DNA from 4 places in the Mesobacillus boroniphilus genome. Region 1 is predicted to be linked to each of the others. Evidence: predicted binding sites of a transcription regulator. Region 1 holds the regulator's gene; each other region holds the start of a gene.
The links. The regulator Rex, encoded in region 1, represses fermentation and respiration genes when NADH is low (regulators of the CRP and FNR family bind a similar motif). The targets are predictions, from matches to a motif close to TTGTGAAATATTTCACAA.
Positions count from the first base shown of each region.

Region 2: a site for Rex is predicted at 2,328-2,345, ahead of pflB (formate C-acetyltransferase). Genes of this name have one in related genera too.
Region 3: a site for Rex is predicted at 1,929-1,946, ahead of DYI25_RS09340 (nitric-oxide reductase large subunit). Genes of this name have one in related genera too.
Region 4: a site for Rex is predicted at 2,893-2,910, ahead of hcp (hydroxylamine reductase). Genes of this name have one in related genera too.

Region 1 covers NZ_QTKX01000007.1:4,162-8,753, forward strand. The annotation lists gene DYI25_RS21950 (ABC-F family ATP-binding cassette domain-containing protein) at 1-1,358, opposite strand, end outside; gene moaC (cyclic pyranopterin monophosphate synthase MoaC) at 1,538-2,032, shown strand; gene DYI25_RS21960 (redox-sensing transcriptional repressor Rex) at 2,060-2,725, shown strand; gene DYI25_RS21965 (YdiK family protein) at 2,751-2,951, opposite strand; gene DYI25_RS21970 (CPBP family intramembrane glutamic endopeptidase) at 2,955-3,686, opposite strand; gene groES (co-chaperone GroES) at 4,068-4,352, shown strand; gene groL (chaperonin GroEL) at 4,410-4,592, shown strand, end outside.
Region 2 covers NZ_QTKX01000001.1:1,663,733-1,668,324, reverse strand. The annotation lists gene pflB (formate C-acetyltransferase) at 16-2,241, opposite strand; gene DYI25_RS08475 (cupredoxin domain-containing protein) at 2,569-3,018, opposite strand; gene DYI25_RS08470 (DHH family phosphoesterase) at 3,157-4,350, shown strand.
Region 3 covers NZ_QTKX01000001.1:1,831,480-1,836,071, reverse strand. The annotation lists gene DYI25_RS09360 (hypothetical protein) at 1-527, opposite strand, end outside; gene DYI25_RS09355 (DUF2249 domain-containing protein) at 533-748, opposite strand; gene DYI25_RS09350 (DUF2249 domain-containing protein) at 750-989, opposite strand; gene DYI25_RS09345 (Crp/Fnr family transcriptional regulator) at 1,097-1,786, opposite strand; gene DYI25_RS09340 (nitric-oxide reductase large subunit) at 2,011-4,371, shown strand; gene DYI25_RS09335 (hypothetical protein) at 4,407-4,544, opposite strand.
Region 4 covers NZ_QTKX01000001.1:1,845,617-1,850,208, reverse strand. The annotation lists gene DYI25_RS09445 (DUF2515 domain-containing protein) at 1-22, shown strand, start outside; gene DYI25_RS09440 (hypothetical protein) at 453-698, shown strand; gene DYI25_RS09435 (YppE family protein) at 837-1,202, shown strand; gene DYI25_RS09430 (YppF family protein) at 1,242-1,439, opposite strand; gene DYI25_RS22445 (YppG family protein) at 1,631-2,209, shown strand; gene DYI25_RS09420 (Hsp20/alpha crystallin family protein) at 2,274-2,750, opposite strand; gene hcp (hydroxylamine reductase) at 2,973-4,274, shown strand; gene DYI25_RS09410 (Crp/Fnr family transcriptional regulator) at 4,440-4,592, opposite strand, start outside.

The DNA of each region.
Region 1 (4,592 bases):
TTTTCGCCACCGCTCAGGGTGGAGACAATCTTTAAGACATCGTCACCTGAGAAAAGAAAATTCCCCAGTACGGTGCGGATTTCTTTTTCCGATTTAAGGGGGTATTCATCCCAAAGTTCATTCAAAACCTTTTTATTCGAGCTGAGTTCTGCCTGTTCTTGATCATAGTAGCCGATCGAAACATTAGAACCGTATTGAATATTGCCGGTTATCGAGGGCAGTTTTTCAACGATAGTTTTTAATAAAGTTGATTTTCCGACACCATTTGGTCCAACCAGTGCAGTGCTGTCACCGCGCGAAAGGTTAAACGTGATATTCTTAGAGACCACTTCGTTTTGATAGCCGACAGCAAGCGCATCTACCTTCAGGACATCATTCCCGCTCTGGCGTTCAATTTGGAAGCTGAACGATGCAGATTTTTCATCACCCATCGGCCTGTCCAACCGGTCTATTTTTTCAAGCTGTTTCCGACGGCTCTGGGCACGCTTAGTTGTTGATGCCCTGGCCAGGTTACGCTGGATAAAATCCTGGAGCTTGGCAATCTCATCCTGCTGCTTCTCATACAGTTTCAGATCACGTTCGTAATTCGCGGCTTTATGCTCCAAATATGAGCTGTAATTGCCTGGGAACTTCGTCAGCAGGTGGCGGGAGATTTCATATACCTGGTTCACGACCTTATCCAGGAAGTAGCGGTCGTGTGAAACGATCAGTATGGCTCCGTTATAGCCCTGCAAATACTGTTCAAGCCAGGATAGCGTGTCAATATCAAGGTGGTTCGTCGGTTCATCCAAAATCAAAATATCCGGGCGGGTCAATAATAGCTTCGCCAATGCGAGTCTAGTTTTCTGTCCTCCGCTTAAAGTGGATATTTTTGTGGAATAATCAAAAGAATGGAAGTTCAGGCCGTGTAGGACGGAACGGATATCGGCTTCATACTGGTAGCCGCCTTTTTCCTTGAACTGGACTTGCAAAAGGTCGTATTCCTTCAATACTCTTTCGTATTCTGTCGCGTTTGACAGGGTGTCAGAATCCGACATTTTTTCCTCGAGACGGCGCAAATCTTTTTCCATGCTGTGCAGATGGTCAAAAACAGCTAGCATTTCATCCCAGATGCTTTTCTCGGATTCCAGACCGGTATTTTGGGCAAGGTATCCAATTGTCGTACCTTTTGGGCGGATGATTTCGCCGCCATCGTGCGATTCGTAGCCGGCGATGATTTTTAGCAGTGTCGATTTGCCTGCCCCGTTTCGGCCGACGAGCGCTACACGGTCATTTGTCTGTATTTCAAACTTTATATTCGATAAAATAAGATCAGCAGCAAAATATTTTGAAAGCTGATTAACTTGTAATAATATCATTATTTTTCACCTCTATTGCCTTAGAGATAGTGTAACCCAATAATATAGGCACGGCAATATGTGCGAACTGCTATAGGTGGTAAGGTGTAAAAAATTCCCTATGTATTGTGAACACTGAAACAAAGTTCACACACAAGTTTGACAAAATAGTGTATCATTTGGTAGAAAGGAGCTTTAACATGGCAGAATTTACGCATTTTAACGAAGAGGGAAGAGCGAAGATGGTCGATGTAAGTGAAAAGCCGGAGACGGTCCGTACGGCAGTCGCCCATTCCAGCATAACCGTAAACGAAGATATATATATGAGAATCACTGAAAATAAAATGAAAAAAGGGGATGTACTTGCTGTCGCGCAGGTAGCAGGCATCATGGCGGCGAAAAAAACCTCTGAAATAATCCCGATGTGCCACCCGATTCCATTGACAGGCATTGACCTTTCATTCGATTGGGAGCAAAATGGTAGTGACTATGTTTTAAATATCGCAGCAGCTGTAAAAACAAAAGGAAATACGGGTGTAGAAATGGAAGCGTTAACAGCAGCTTCAGCATGTGCGCTGACTGTTTATGATATGTGCAAGGCCGTTGATAAAGGCATGGTGATCGGCAAGACGTATCTTGTCGAAAAAACCGGCGGAAAGAACGGCGATTTTAAGAGAGAAGAGAAGTTGAGATAGAAAAACGGACAGGGTGGAGGATGGAGAATGACGAATGATGCTATGAAGATTCCGCAGGCAACCGCAAAACGTTTGCCACTATATTACCGGTTCTTATTGAACTTGCATTCTTCAGGGAAGCAAAGGGTATCATCCGCAGAGTTAAGTGAAGCGGTAAAAGTGGATTCTGCGACAATCCGAAGGGATTTTTCCTACTTTGGAGCTTTAGGTAAAAAGGGATACGGATATAATGTTAATTACCTGCTTACCTTTTTCCGTAAGACACTCGATCAGGATGAACTGACGAAGGTTGCCTTAATTGGTGTCGGTAATCTCGGAACAGCGTTTTTAAATTATAATTTTTCCAAGAACAATAACACGAAAATCGAGATTGCGTTTGATGTGGCACCGGACAAGGTTGGCACGAAGATTGGAGACGTAGCAGTGTATCACATGGACGACCTTGACAAGGTTGTCGTCGAGGAAGGTATTCAGGTGGCAATCCTGACGGTTCCATCAGCTGTGGCGCAGCCGATAACAGACCGATTGGTACAGGCTAATATCAAGGGAATCCTCAACTTCACCCCGGCGAGGCTGAATGTGCCGCCGTCCATAAGGATCCACCACATTGATTTGGCGGTGGAGCTGCAGTCATTGATTTACTTTTTAAAGCATTATCCGACAGATACTGAAACAACTGAAACAGTAGAATAAAAAATAGCTCCTTCATCTGAAGGAGCTATTTTTTCTGTATATTTTTCAGTTTAAAATGGAACATAATCATTCTGATGCCGGACCCGAAGTCGAACGTAGCGAGGGCCACAAGCAAATAGCTGAAGAATCCCCAGCCTGTCTCGTTTACATTCTGGATGGCGAAATAGGTGAATAAGCTGCCTAACAAGATGTAGACAATGCCTGAAAATAAAGGCGATTGCTTCATAACTTAAAATCCCCCAATAAAGCTTTGAATTTTCTCTGCTTCTTTTATCATTCTCTCAATGTCTTCCCTAAATACGGATTGAAGCAGGACAACCATTGTATTCATTGTAACATGGGCAATGATTGGCACGATGATACGCTTTGTTTTCACATAAAGGAAAGCAAAGGTGAAGCCCATTGCTGAGTAAAGAATCACATGCTCCGGCTCCATATGCGCGAGTGCAAAAATGACAGAGCTGATCAGAGCGGCGAAAAAGAAATTCATTTTCTTATGCAGACTGCCGAAAATGATTTTCCGGAAGACGATCTCTTCTAAGATTGGTCCGATTATCGAGCTGACCAGGATGACAACCGGGAATCTTTCAATCAACTTAATGATTTCCTGTGTATTTTCCGAGCCCATTTCAATGCCAAGCATGTTTTCGATGCTTGCCGCGATTGATTGGGCGAACAGAGCAAGGAATACACCTGCGAAAGCCCAGGCAGCTGAGCTTGCCGGTGATGAAGCACCACGTAAGTCTGCATCTGTCCTGCGTTCCTTCCTTAGGAGCAGAAGCACGATTACAAGTGTTAGCGAAAAGCTGATCACGAGCCAGTAGGGAATCGAGATGGTCTCCATTTCCTCAAGACTTTTCCCCATTGCGGCTCCGATAAATGCAATAATCGGGATGCCAATCAGGCTTGAAAGCTGCATGACAATATAAGCGATAATGACGTACCAGTATTCTTTTTTCAATATGATAATCTCCTTCTATTCGGATCGTCTATGTGTATGCCGTGAAAGCTATTATAAGAATGCTATCTATCCATTTTACTAGTAATCATCGAGAAAGTTCAAATATCAGGGCGCTTCGTGAATGTTTTGGTTAAGATTCCTTGGAACTGGCATACTCTTTAAGGTGCTCTTTTTTAGCCAGGCTTCCTTCAGAAAACGCGAAATATGGTACTTGCTGTCGAAGGGAATGAGGTTGAATTTAATGCTAAATTTTATAAAAAAAGTTAGGCTTCACGCTTGCAAAAAAAATGGAGATTCATTATTATATAAATTGTGTTAGCACTCTATCGAGGAGAGTGCTAATAAAAAAATTCTACATATAATTTGAGGAGGTTGTTTCACTTGATCAAGCCACTAGGAGATCGCATTATTATCGAGCTTGTTGAGTCTGAAGAAAAAACTGCAAGCGGTATCGTTTTACCCGACACAGCGAAAGAAAAACCTCAAGAAGGTAAAGTCGTAGCTGTTGGAACAGGCCGTGTTCTTGAGAACGGCGAGCGCATTGCTCTTGAAGTTGCAGTCGGAGACCGCATTATCTTCTCAAAATACGCAGGCACAGAAGTAAAGTACCAGGGAACTGAGTACCTAATCCTACGTGAAAACGACATTCTTGCAGTAGTACAATAATCACTGCGATTATAGACAGAACGTTAAATATTAAAAATTTGAGGAGGTCTTTCTACAATGGCTAAAGAAATTAAGTTCAGTGAAGAAGCACGCCGCGCGATGCTTCGCGGGGTTGATTCTCTTGCAAACGCAGTAAAAGTAACTCTTGGACCAAAGGGACGCAACGTGGTTCTTGAGAAGAAATTCGGTTCACCTCTTATCACTAACGATGGTGTAACGATCGCGAAAGAAATCGAACTT
Region 2 (4,592 bases), on a different contig from region 1:
GTGCACTTGAATTATTTACATTGTTTCATGGAAAGTACGGTTGATTACGTCCATCTGCTGTTCACGTGTAAGCTTGATGAAGTTTACAGCATAACCAGATACACGGATTGTCAGCTGCGGATATTCTTCAGGATGCTCCATCGCATTTAACAGAGTTTCCCTATTAAATACGTTTACGTTTAAGTGATGACCGTCTTTGATTGCATAGCCATCCAGGATGGAAACAAGGTTATTTGTACGGCTGCCTTCATCTTTTCCAAGTGCTTTTGGCACGATGGAGAAGGTGTTTGAAATTCCATCCATAGCATAGTTGTATGGAAGCTTTGCAACAGATGACAGGGAAGCGAGTGTTCCTTTAGTATCGCGGCCATGCATTGGGTTAGCACCTGGCGCGAATGGTTCACCAGCGCGTCTTCCATCCGGCGTATTTCCCGTCTTTTTACCATAAACGACATTGGAAGTAATCGTTAGAATTGACATGGTATGGACAGAATTGCGATATGTCGGGTGCTTGCGCAGCTTTGTCATGAAGTTTTTCACAAGTTCAACTGCTATGCTGTCAACACGGTCATCGTTGTTTCCGTATTTAGGGAAATCGCCTTCTGTTTCAAAATCAACAGCGATGCCGTTTTCGTCACGGATTACTTTTACCTTTGCATGCTTGATTGCGCTCAATGAATCCGCTACTACACTTAACCCTGCAATTCCAGTTGCCATTGTGCGAAGGACTTCTGTATCATGCAGCGCCATTTCGATTCTTTCGTAGCTGTATTTATCATGCATGTAGTGGATGACATTAAGAGTATTGATGTAAAGGCCAGCAAGCCATTCCATTACATTATCGAATTTTGCCATTACTTCTTTATAGTCAAGCACATCAGACGTAATGGGGCTGAAGCCTGGAGCAACTTGAATCTTAAGCTTTTCATCGACACCGCCATTGATGGCGTAGAGCAGAGCTTTCGCCAAGTTGGCGCGAGCACCAAAGAACTGCATCTGCTTACCAATTTCCATTGCCGAAACACAGCAGGCAATTCCGTAGTCATCACCATATTCACAGCGCATCAGGTCGTCATTTTCATATTGAATTGAGCTTGTTTTTATGGACATCTCAGCACAATACTTTTTGAAGTTCTCGGGCAGGGCAGGAGACCATAACACAGTCAGGTTTGGCTCTGGAGCCGGTCCAAGATTATCAAGTGTATGAAGGAAGCGGAAAGAATTCTTCGTTACAAGCGATTGCCCGTTATGTGCCATTCCGCCGATTGACTCAGTTACCCAAGTTGGGTCACCGCTGAATAACTCGTTATAGTCAGGAGTACGAGCAAATTTCACCAGGCGAAGCTTCATGACGAAATGATCGACAATCTCCTGTGCTTCTTTTTCAGTAAGTGTTCCATTTTGCAGATCACGTTCAATATAGATATCCAGGAATGTTGCAACCCGGCCAAGGCTCATTGCTGCTCCATTCTGCTCTTTGATCGCTGCAAGGTATGCAAAGTAGACCCATTGGAAAGCTTCGACTGCATTGGATGCCGGCTTGGAAATATCATAGCCATAACTCTGGGCAAGCTGCTTCAATTCATTCAACGAACGGTATTGCTCAGAAATTTCTTCCCTCAGGCGCATTGTGTCTTCAGTCATGACACTGCTTGTCATTTCATGATCCTTCTTCTTTTGCTGCATCAGGAAGTCTACTCCATATAGAGCTACACGGCGGTAGTCTCCGATGATGCGGCCGCGTCCATAAGCATCTGGCAATCCAGTGATGATTCCAGCTTTACGAGCCTGGAGCATTTCTTTTGTATAAACATCGAAAACACCCTGGTTATGCGTTTTACGGAAGTCAGTGAAAATCTTTTCTACTTCTTCATCCAATTCGTAACCATATGCCTCGCAGGCAGCTTTCGCCATACGAATACCGCCATAAGGCTGCATGGAGCGTTTGAATGGCTGATCAGTCTGGAAACCTACAACTTTTTCTTTGTTCTGGTCAAGATAACCCGGCCCGTGGGATGTAATGGTGGATACCACTTTCGTATCCATATCAAGAACACCGCCATTTTCACGTTCCTGTTTTGTCAATTCCATTACCTGCTGCCATAATTGAAGCGTTTCTTCAGTTGCACCTTCAAGGAAGCTGGAATCACCAGTATATTCAGAGAAGTTTCTTAGAATAAAGTCCCTAACATTGATTTCTTCCTGCCAAGCACCATTTTTAAAGCCTTTCCATTGTTCCATTTAAGTTCACCTCTAAAGTAGATGTTTATATAACAGTTACCACACTTTAATGATACTACGTATATAACAGAATGGGTGTGACATATTTGTGAAATAATGAACAAAGCTATTAATATATGAGTTGTTTTCCTGGTTTTGTAACGGAAGATAAAACCTGTACTATAATTATATGAGTGTTTTTTTGTTCTGTTATATAAAAATGTTTCTATGTATATAATTCTATCAGGAAATTTTGTACCGTGTTTATAGTGTTATGTATGTTTTGTGTCAAATACGGAAGCATACAAAAAGAAAAAACAGGATGCAAGATCCTGTTCTCCTTTTGGATTAATCGACAACGATATAGGCGATCATAGGTCCATTATGTTCTGCTGAAGGGTGGGTCAGACAAATCAGCCTGTACGTTCCTTCTTTATCAAACTGTAGAGGGACAACTGTTTCTTCCCCTTTTTTCACTACACCTTTAATATCGGTTCCTTCAATAATGAAAGGATGTTCTTTACCGTTGACTCCCAGTATTTTCAATCGAACCTTTTCTCCTTTTTCCAAAAAGATTGTACCTGGGTCCCAGCGGTATGCTTCAATTTCCTTGCCATCATCCGTACTGGATTTAAACTCCCCTGTTACCATGTGGATTTCCCGGATTTGTTCATTTTGCCCGCCTATTGCTGGAGTGGCATCAGGCTTTAGGCTAAACCATAATGAACCGATGATGGCAATAAAAACGATTAGCCCGAAAAAATATAATGTCTTTCTTTTAAACACAAAGAAATGCATGTTTTCACCTCCTTACTGTCCTCCTTAAATATCTATGCTCGTCCCCTTGCTGAACTTGTCAAATTTTTTTAATTTCACTTGTATAGATTAACAGGGCAACTACAAACTATAGATTAGATACAAACTAAGGAGGAAAGTATGTACCGTTTATTTACGCATAATGATTTAGATGGGGTGGCGTGCGGAATTTTATTCAGGCTCGCATTCGGTGAAAAAGCCGATATCCGATATAATTCTGTCTCTGGACTAAACTTCCAGGTGGAAAAATATTTCGAGAGAATGAATGACCGCATGAAAAAGGAAGACCACCTTTACATAACAGATTTATCTGTCAACCATGAAGTCACTGAAAAAATCAATCAGTTCGTGCAGAATGGGGGAAAGGCAAAGCTGATTGACCACCATAAAACAGCATTGCATTTCAATGAATATAGCTGGGGTTTGGTAAAAGTAGAGGATGACTCCGGGACACTGACAAGCGCGGCGTCACTCGTATATGACTATTTAGTACAAGGAAATCATCTGGTGAAAAATGGATCACTCGATGAGTTTGTTGAGCTTGTAAGGCAATATGATACCTGGGACTGGGACATCCTTAAGAATTACAAAGCTAAGAATTTAAATGACCTGTTTTTTATGGTTTCAATAGAAGAATTTGAAGAGCGGATGGTACCGCGTCTGACATCTGGAGATACTTTTGATTATGATGATTTTGAAAAAAAACTCCTGGAAATGGAAGAGGATAAAATCGAACGATATATCAGGAGGAAAAAAAGGGAAATCATCCAAATTGAAACCGATGGTCTATATGGAGGCATCGTTCATGCGGAATCCTATCATTCGGAATTAGGTAACGAGCTGGGCAAGGAGTATCCACATCTGGATTATATAGCTATTTTGAACTTAGGAGGAAAGAAAATAAGCTTCAGAACAATCCATGATGACGTTGATGTCTCTGCTGTCGCTGGCGAGTTTGGGGGGGGCGGACACGCCAAAGCATCTGGATGCTCGATGAATAAGGAAGCTTATAACCGGTATATTGAACAGGCCTTCCCGCTTGATCCAATCAAGCCTGATGCCTTTAAAAACACTTATAATCTAAAGGACTCAAAAAAGGGATGCCTGTACGAAAATCGTGACCGGGATTTGTATCTGATTTATACGGATGGAACACGATATTTCGTTCAGCAGGAAAGTAAAGATCGGCACGGACCCTTTGACAATTTTGATTCAGCTGAACGCTTTATAAAAAGAGAGTTTGGAGCAGCTCTTGCCAGAGATGACGTATATATATCTTATCTGGAAAATATCGTCTTTAGCGGAAGGAATTGAGGACAGAATGCCTGTCTGACGAAGTCCTCTTTCGGTAAAACAGCCTAGTCAATAGTCAGATATTGAATAATTTACATTTAGGTCACCTATGTGCTTTATTGGTGACCTGTTTTCTTGAAATCGCGCTTTATTGGGCATCAACAGCCTGTATTGGTGACTGATTTATCCAAAATTAGGATTTATAAGACGCCAATAGTCTGTTTTGGTGCCTTGTTTATCCATAATATGGGTTTTTAAGTGAC
Region 3 (4,592 bases), on a different contig from region 1:
TCTGAAGCAAAACCTGTCTTCATGCTCATGACCAGCGTGATTCCCAGTGAAATTGTAGCCAGGAGAGAAAATAGTGCAGTACCGACGAACAAAGTTAGGATATTTGGTTTCGCCTGGCTCTTAAGCGTCATGAACATCTGGAAAATGAACATCAAAATTCCGAGCAATGTCAGGATTCCTGGAATCAGGGCATCCTGTGGGCGAAGATACAGTGCTGCAGAGAAAGATACTATACCTGCAGTAGTTATCGCCAACTGCCAAAAACCGAATTTCTCATTCCAAATCGGTGTAAGGAATGCGACAGGGACCAGCTGGTACATCGCACCCATAGCGACCATCAAAGCCCAGCCGAGTACGAAAAGGTGTGCAGCGGACCAGATTGCCGGCAATCGGAACACGCCAGAAATAAGAAGGTCACCGTTCAGCAGAATCAGCAGCTGTGAAAGAATTAACGCGAGCATGCTGAAGCCGATGAATGAAAAAGGAAGCTTAATATTTGTCTCGTTACCACTGCTATGCTGAAACACTTCAATCACCCCGCATTTCGGGAAATAGTCACGCGATAGCTTCCATCTTCTTGCTGTTCGGTCAAATACAGAAACCCAAGTTCATCAAGCTGCTCGAACAGAAACATCGGACGACGGTCATTGATGATGATAAGTGTCTGTCCTTCCTCAAGCTCTTCCAGCTTTGCCAGTGTCCTCATCATCGGCTGTGGCGGTTCTAGACCTCTATTGTCCATTATCATCTTATTTCCCTCCCGTTTTGGTAAAAGTGATTTTATAATGTTTTGCCTCGATTTTTTCAACTTTGTGCTCAAATCCCTTTGCTTTTAAAACGCCGTATAGCGGAACAGGCTTGAAAGGAGCATGAAGCACCAGGACGTCATTCAATTTCAAATCACCAATGGCTTCCATGATTTTTTGGAAAGGCTCCAGCTTGTTATTGATATCCTCACGCACATCCAATTCAATCGTTTTGTGTTCCATATCATTCAGCTCCTCGATACTGTAGTTGGTATGATTAAATGATAATCATTTTCATTCTTTACTTCCGTGATGCGCATCACTTAACAGTAAAAAAATATAATTCCTTTTTAAAACAATTCCTGATGCAATTTTTCATGGTCGATCAGGTAATAGCCCTCAGGATTCAGGCTTAGGTAATCTTTCTTTTTTAAATGGTTGATGGTTCTGCTTACGGTTTCCCGGGAGGTACCAATCATGTTGGCGAATTCTTTATTGGTAAAATGGGTGGTTAATTTATATCCATGTTCTCTCTTTTCTCCATTTGTCTTGCATAGGCGCAGCAAAAGCATGATGATTTGTTCGTACGTATTATGAAGAATCTGTTCCTCGAGTCTGGCCTGCAGGTCGACGATTTTCTCGCCAAGGACACGGAATAACTTAATAGAAAGTTCGGGGTAGGCAACAAGGATTTCCTCGAATTTTGAGATCGGTACGATGATCATCTGGGTATCCTCCATAATTTCTGCGTGCGCTGGATACTGACCTTTCCTGAAAAATCCGGCATGAGGGAACATTTCACCGGTTTCTAGGACTGAAACGATTTGTTCTCTGCCTGATGAATCTGTTTTATAAATCTTCACTTTCCCTGAATAGATGAAGAAAACCCGGTCAAGCGGATCTCCCTGCATGAAAGCATACATTTTATTTTTAAAGAATCTTGGCTGGGCAATTTCTACAATCGGATCCAGCTCTTCTGTTGATAATTCTTTGAAAATAGGAACTTCCTTCAATTGCTGCCTGATTTGAGATATATGCATATCAAATCTTCTCCTCTGTTTATTGGATTAAGTATCTACCATAAATTTTATCAAGCTATCAAGGAGGGCTAAGTGACCTGAATCATATTTTGAAGTTTTTTTGAAAATAATTCTCACTGCTGTGGGAAAAATCACACCAATCAAATGAGGTACTTCACAAACATAACATCCGTTTCTCTTTATGCTTATGGTGTAAATCAAACAGGGAAGGGGATGTATGGTAGATGGAAATCCAGCATGGAACATCCACGAAGGCAGTCAAGAAAAATAGAAACTCACTGTTGAAATCCGTACTCATCATTACATTATTAGTTAGCTTTACAGTACTCTTGACAGGAGGTTACTGGATCTTTAAAGATATGGCTCCGAGACCGCTTGAAGTCACAAGCGAAAAAGGAGAGATTATATTAACGAAAGAAAGCATCATGGGAGGGCAGGCTGTCTTCCAGAAATATGGTTTGATGGATTATGGAACTGTATTAGGGCATGGTTCATATATGGGGCCTGATTATACAGCAGAAGCACTGAAGATTTATACTGAAGGAATGCAAGATTTCAGGTCACAACAAAAATATAGTAAAGCTTTCAAAGAATTAACGGGGGATGAACAAACGATCATCCGAGACACTGTCATGAAGGAAATGCGTGAAAATCGTTATGTGCCTGATACTGATAAGCTGGTCCTGACAGATGCGCAAATATATGGACACGAAAAAGTCAGGGAATTCTATCATACTATTTTTACTGATGGAGACCAGTGGGGGCTAAAACCAGGGTTAATTCAGGAAAAGCATATGCCGGACGGAGAGCGCGCATGGGTATCGAAGGGCGACCAAATTGAACAAATCGGTGATTTCTTTTTCTGGACCGCATGGCTTTCAAGTACAGAAAGACCAGACGATGTAATCACTTATACAAATAACTGGCCCTATTATGAGGACGCAGGAAACACGATGTCATTCTCGGCAATCTGGTGGAGCGGGGCTAGCGTAACAATATTGATTCTGTTCGTAGGATTAATCCTGTTTGTCTTCTATCGCTATCATTTAGGGATGCAAGAAGCTTATACAGCTGGGAACTTCCCTAAAATCGAATTGAGAAAGCTTCCGCTTACTTCTTCACAATTGAAGACAGGTAAATATTTTGCGGTAGTATCCGTGCTGTTCTTTGTCCAGGCAATGTTCGGAGCACTGCTGGCGCACTATTATATCGAGCCTGACAGCTTCTTTGGAATGAAATGGGTCCATGATATCCTGCCATTCAACATTACAAAAGGCTTCCACTTGCAGCTCGCCATTTTCTGGATTGCGACAGCCTGGCTTGGAATGGGCATCTTTATCGCTCCACTAGTCGGCGGCCATGAACCAAAAAGGCAAGGATTGCTGGTCGATATTCTATTCTGGGCATTGGTTGTACTCGTAGCCGGCAGCATGATTGGCCAATGGCTTGGTGCAAACGGCTATCTGGGAAACAATTGGTTCCTATTAGGTCACCAGGGATGGGAATATCTGGAGCTAGGGCGTATATGGCAGTTCATTCTTGCGCTCGGTATGCTGATTTGGCTATTCATCGTATTCCGCGGCATCAAGAGCGGTTTGAAGAGGGAATCTGATAAAGGCGGCTTGATTCACCTGCTGTTCTACTCAGCGATTGCAGTACCAGCATTCTACTTCTTTGCTTTCATGATCAATCCTGGTACACACTATACCTTTGCTGACTACTGGCGCTGGTGGATCATCCATCTGTGGGTTGAAGGCATATTTGAGGTTTTCGCAGTCGTGGTCATTGGTTTCTTGATGGTCCAAATGAAGCTTGTCACAAAAAAATCAACAATAAGGGCTTTATACTTCCAGTTGATCCTGCTAATGGGAGCAGGCGTCATCGGTATCGGCCACCATTATTATTACAATGGTTCTTCCGAAGCCTGGATAGCGCTCGGTTCTGTATTCTCAGCTCTTGAAGTTATCCCGTTGACTTTACTGATTCTGGAAGCATATGAGCAGTATAAAATGATGAGAGATGGGGGAGTTGATTTCCCTTATAAAGGTACTTTCTGGTTTTTGATATCAGTAGCAATATGGAATCTGGTTGGGGCAGGGGTACTTGGCTTCCTGATCAACCTGCCTGCAGTAAGCTTCCTTGAGCACGGTCAGTTCCTTACACCGGCGCATGGCCACGCGGCGATGATGGGTGTGTACGGTATGTTCGCAGGTGCAGTCTTGATCTACTCATTGCGCAATATCGTCAAGCCTGAAAAGTGGAGCGACAAGTGGGTGAAATTCATTGTCATCATGCTGAACGTCGGCTTGGCTGGCATGGTATTCCTGTCCTTGCTGCCTGTGGGATATCTACAGTTAAAAGAAGCATACTTTAACGGTTATGCGGCTTCACGTTCATCTCAGTTTTTACAGCAAGAAACGGTTGAAATGCTCCTGACTCTGAGAGCGATCCCTGATACAATCTTCTTGATTGGTGTTGCCGCACTGGCAGTATTCAGTGTAAAAGCACTCTTCAACCTTCGTAAAGTGACACATAAAGAAGAGGAACAGCTGCCAGTAAAAGACTTGGCTGTAGATGAAGAATAATAGGAAAACCGCAAAGCTCCATAGCTTTGCGGTTTTTATGATGTTTTTTGTTCTTCTTCTTTTTCACATTCAAAACAAAGCACTATTCCATCTTTATGTACACCTTCCAAAAAACCATCCATGCAAAATATTTCTATTCCACAACGATTGCAGCTGCCCACTAACTCTTTCACAAAAAACACCTCCCGATTTTGAAGTTCTCTCTAATAGAAGAAGATCTT
Region 4 (4,592 bases), on a different contig from region 1:
GGAATTATTCACTTCAGATTGATGCATACAAAAAAGCAAGGGAGCACCTTGCTTTTTGTTTCTTTATCCAGCTCCAGCGTATGGTCATCACTCTGCTGGTCGGTTTGGTCCTTCCAGCTTTTTGTCGCCATACCCTGTTTTTTTCTCAGCAGTTTTATTGGGCTGCTGTGCAGTTTTCTGTTGTTTTTTATTCATGTGAACACCTCCCGAGATTAGTTTGTTCATTTGCTGTTTTTTCATTCGGCAATTGAATGTCGAAGGCTGTAAACATTGCTGCTGAAAAACACTTTGTTTGGCGAATTCCTTCTAGTTTTGTCAACGTTGAAGGAGGTTCAGGTAAGAAGTAGAATTTACAAGTTAAGTTTCTATATTTCCTTAGAGAAGATTCGTTGTCGTGCAGCGGGTTGCATACTGCCAGACCTTAAAATAACTGTAGTTAGGAGAGATGACCAATGAAACAAGGAATTGAAAAAGATGAAATTTTAGGGATGTTAACTGATATGGCCCATAGCCTTGAAGAGACGGATTTCAACCTGCATGAATCTTTGATGGAAATCCGAGAAACGATGTGCCTGTTCCATTCATCACAATTAACAGAAACCGGCATTTTTTTAGATAGAATGGAAGGGAAGCTGCTTCAGGAGATAAAACCTGACTTACAAGAGCAATCCTCTTTAAAACTTGAATTGAGTTTTTAATTTATATAGAATGGATTCATCTTTAAGTAGCTTTCATTACAGAAGGCTACTTTTTTGTATAAGTTCAATATCGAGATCATGATTGAAGAACTGCATTAATAATAAAATAGAAATAAAGAAAGTGTGATTAAAGTGGAAATGGAAAATAACATTCTTACATTATCCAAAAAACTGCTGGTTAATGTGGAAACGGCTCATAAACGATTTCAACATTCGAAGGAAGAGGGAGTAAGAGGCGACTTTCATACAGAAGTAAAGCCATTTGCTGATGAGGTGAAATTGGCAGCGGATGCGTGGAGAGAAATTGCTGCCCAATGGGTAAAGTCAAATAGACCGAAAAACCTTCATGCTAATCAAATCGAAACAGCGGCTGATTATTTGGAAGTCATTTCTGTCCAGGCTTTTTTTCCTGAAACAAGCAAGAAAAGATTCCTTGATCAATTACAGTCAGTTGAATTCATCTTAAACAGCATGATCATTGCCGTCGAGAACGCAAGGCAGTGAAAAATAAAGAAGCACCAGAGCTCTGGTGCTTCAAACTTTTTATATGGATATTTCTTTCTGATCCTCGGGAATGAAAGCTCCTTGCAACTCCAGTTCACGAACCAGGTTCCGGTATTCTAAAATGGTAATTTCATTCTGAATATACGATTTTTTAGTGAAATCGAGCAATTCATTTACATGTTCCGGAGTGTATTCTTTTGTCTCGGCAAATAGATTTTTTAGTTCGTGAACGTTCATTTTTCATCCTCCTCCATCATTTGAAACAATCGTATCATGAAAATGGAAGGGTCAATTATTTTTCAAAAATTGAAACTTCCGACAACATGTTTCACCGTTAGACAAAATCGGAAGTCCCTTCCAGCCTTATCACCAACTGGGCGGCAGTAACATATAATATCGTAATGAAAACTTGGAGGAGGATGTTCGCCATGTTTGGCCGCAGGAATAAGACGACTGCCTATCAACCACAATGGTGGGATCATCAATATAATCTGGATCCAAATCTTTTATACGGGAATCATCAAGGTTTGAACCGGCAACAACCGCACCCTCAACAGTATAACACTCCATATTGGAATGCGATGCCAGGAAACTGGCCAAACCAATATATGCAGCAGGAGAACCCGGTGAATCCATATATGCAGCAGGGCAACCCGATGAATCCATATATGCAACAAGGGAATTCTTATTGGAATCAGCCCAATCCTATGCATGAAAGCAAGAATGACTATTCAAAAATGCTTTTCCAAAACCCGCTTGAGCCTGAGGGGGACCCTATTTACGGGTACTATAACCCTCAAGCGGATTATCAGAACTACAATCCATATCCACAATATGCGTTCATGCCTAAGCAGCCCTCTGGCTTGCAGTCCATCATGAACTCTTTTAAAAGCCAGGATGGCAATCTGGATGTTAACAAAATGGTTGATACGGCCGGACAGATGATGAATGCAGTAACGCAGGTCTCTTCACTTGTCAAAGGCTTTGGCGGGATGTTTAAAGTCTAATTTGGTAAATAAAACAAGCAGGCAATCAGCCTGCTTGTTATTTTTTTTCATTTTGGTATACACATCATTCTTCTGGATCAGTTAAAATATCAATCTTCTTACCTTGCTTTTTTGCAATTTTGACTTCAAGCAGCCCGTCACGATAGGAAGCGCGTGTCTTTCTTTCATTGACTGGAACAGAAAAGGGAATCGTCCTGCTCAATTGCCTCGTCGAAGCCATGTGCTTCTCCGTTTTGGCAATATCATTGATTTCTGAAGTGACATCAGTCTGATTGACCAATATTGTCAGGGAGTTATTAATAATATTAATTGAAATTTGGTCTCTTTTAACCCCTGGCAATTCTGCCTTCACTATATACTCCTTTTCAGTTTCATGCAGCCCCACGCTGAAGGACGAATGCGGGAAGGGCTGTCTGAAAAAATCATCAATGCTTTGCAGTATGCCTTTAACCGGCTTCTCCTGCATCAGCTGGTTCATAGATTTAAACCATTGTTCAAGGGTTTCTTGTCTTTTTGGGCGGTCAGGATGGTTGGTTGCCATCGATGCACATCCTCCTCTGCAGAAATTCTTATAATAGGTTATGTTGGGAAGAATGTCCCTGTTCAAGATTGCGTAACTTTACATCTGGTGAGGCTTCATCACTTCGCCTTATTTTTTGAACACTTTGTGAAAAATGCCTATAGTGTGATTTAGGTCACATAACCGCCTTTTCATCCTCTGTATGCTTAAAAAGTAAATAACGGAGAAGAGGGGAATACACATATGTTTTGTTACCAATGTGAACAAACGCCAACAGGAGGATGCAAAGTTGTTGGTGTATGCGGAAAAGATGAAACGATCGCAAGCCTACAGGACACTATGATTTTTGCTTTAAAAGGAATCGCAGCATATAGAACGCATGCAAATCAGCTTGGTTTCACTGATCCATTTGTTGACGCTACAACCCACGAAGCCTTATATATGACATTAACCAACTCAAACTTTAATGTACAAGAACATATCGATATGGCAATGAAGGTTGGACAATCAGCTGTACGTGTGATGGAAATGCTCGATGAGGCACACACCAGCCGCCTTGGAATTCCACAGCCTGTGAAGGTCAGCCAGAATAAGATTGAAGGAAAAGCAATTGTAGTAACAGGTCATAATCTGTTCGCGCTTGAAGAATTATTGAAGCAAACAGAGGGTAAAGGAATCAATATCTACACTCACTCCGAGATGCTTCCTGCCCATGGCTATCCAGCATTGAAGAAGTACCCGCACCTAAAGGGGAACATCGGAAAAGCATGGTTCGACCAGCGCCGCCTGTTTGAAAAGTTTCCAGGAGCGATTCTGGCTACGACAAACTGTGTAATGCCAATCAAAGGTTCATATGCAGACCGTATGTTTACATATGAAGTTGCTGGCCTTGAGAATGTGAGAAAAATTGAAAATGATGATTTCTCAATGCTTATTGAAAAAGCATTGGAGCTACCTGAAGCGAATATGGAATCCGAAGAAACACTTGTGACAGGCTTCCACCATGAAACAGTGATCGGCCTGGCGCCAGAGGTAATTGATGCCGTAAAATCTGGGAAAATCAAGCGCTTCTTCGTCATTGCGGGCTGTGACGCACCAGGTAAAGGCGGAGAATACTACCGTGAGCTTGCAACATCCCTTCCTCCTGAAGCTGTTATCCTGACAACTTCATGCGGAAAATTCCGTTTCAATGATGTGGATTATGGTGTGGTTCCTGGAACAGACATTCCTAGATATTTGGATCTTGGCCAGTGTAATAACTCTGTATCCACCGTAAAAATCGCGAAGGCGTTAGCTGATGCGTTTGAATGTGACGTAAATGAGCTGCCTGTAAGTATCGTCCTTTCTTGGTTCGAGCAAAAAGCTGTAGCGATCCTGCTTGGATTGTTCAGTCTGGGAATCCAGGATATCCGCATTGGACCTAAGCCGCCAGAATTCATTTCTGAGGGCGTTATGCAAGTACTTCAGGATACATTCAATCTGAAGTTGATCACAAGCGCACAGGAAGATTTAGAAACAATGATGGGATTAAGCAAAACTGAATAATAACATGAACGCCCGAAGCATTATGCTCCGGGCGTTTTATTAATGTTGCTTTCGAATTTATTACTGATTGATAAAACTGTTTTCTTATAAGCTTCGGTGCTTTTCCGGGGGGTTAGTACTGGAAAAGCAGTATATAGGTTGTCTTAGCAACAAAGTTTATGGAAATCAAACAAGCTCATCCATCAATACGTCCGGGTCTAATATCATGTTCCCATTTGAATCGATAGAGAGCAGTTCATCCTTTTTCATTTTCGTTAACGTCCTGCTCACCGTTTCTCTAGTCGTTCCAATCATATTGGCCAGGTCTTTGTTTGTGAA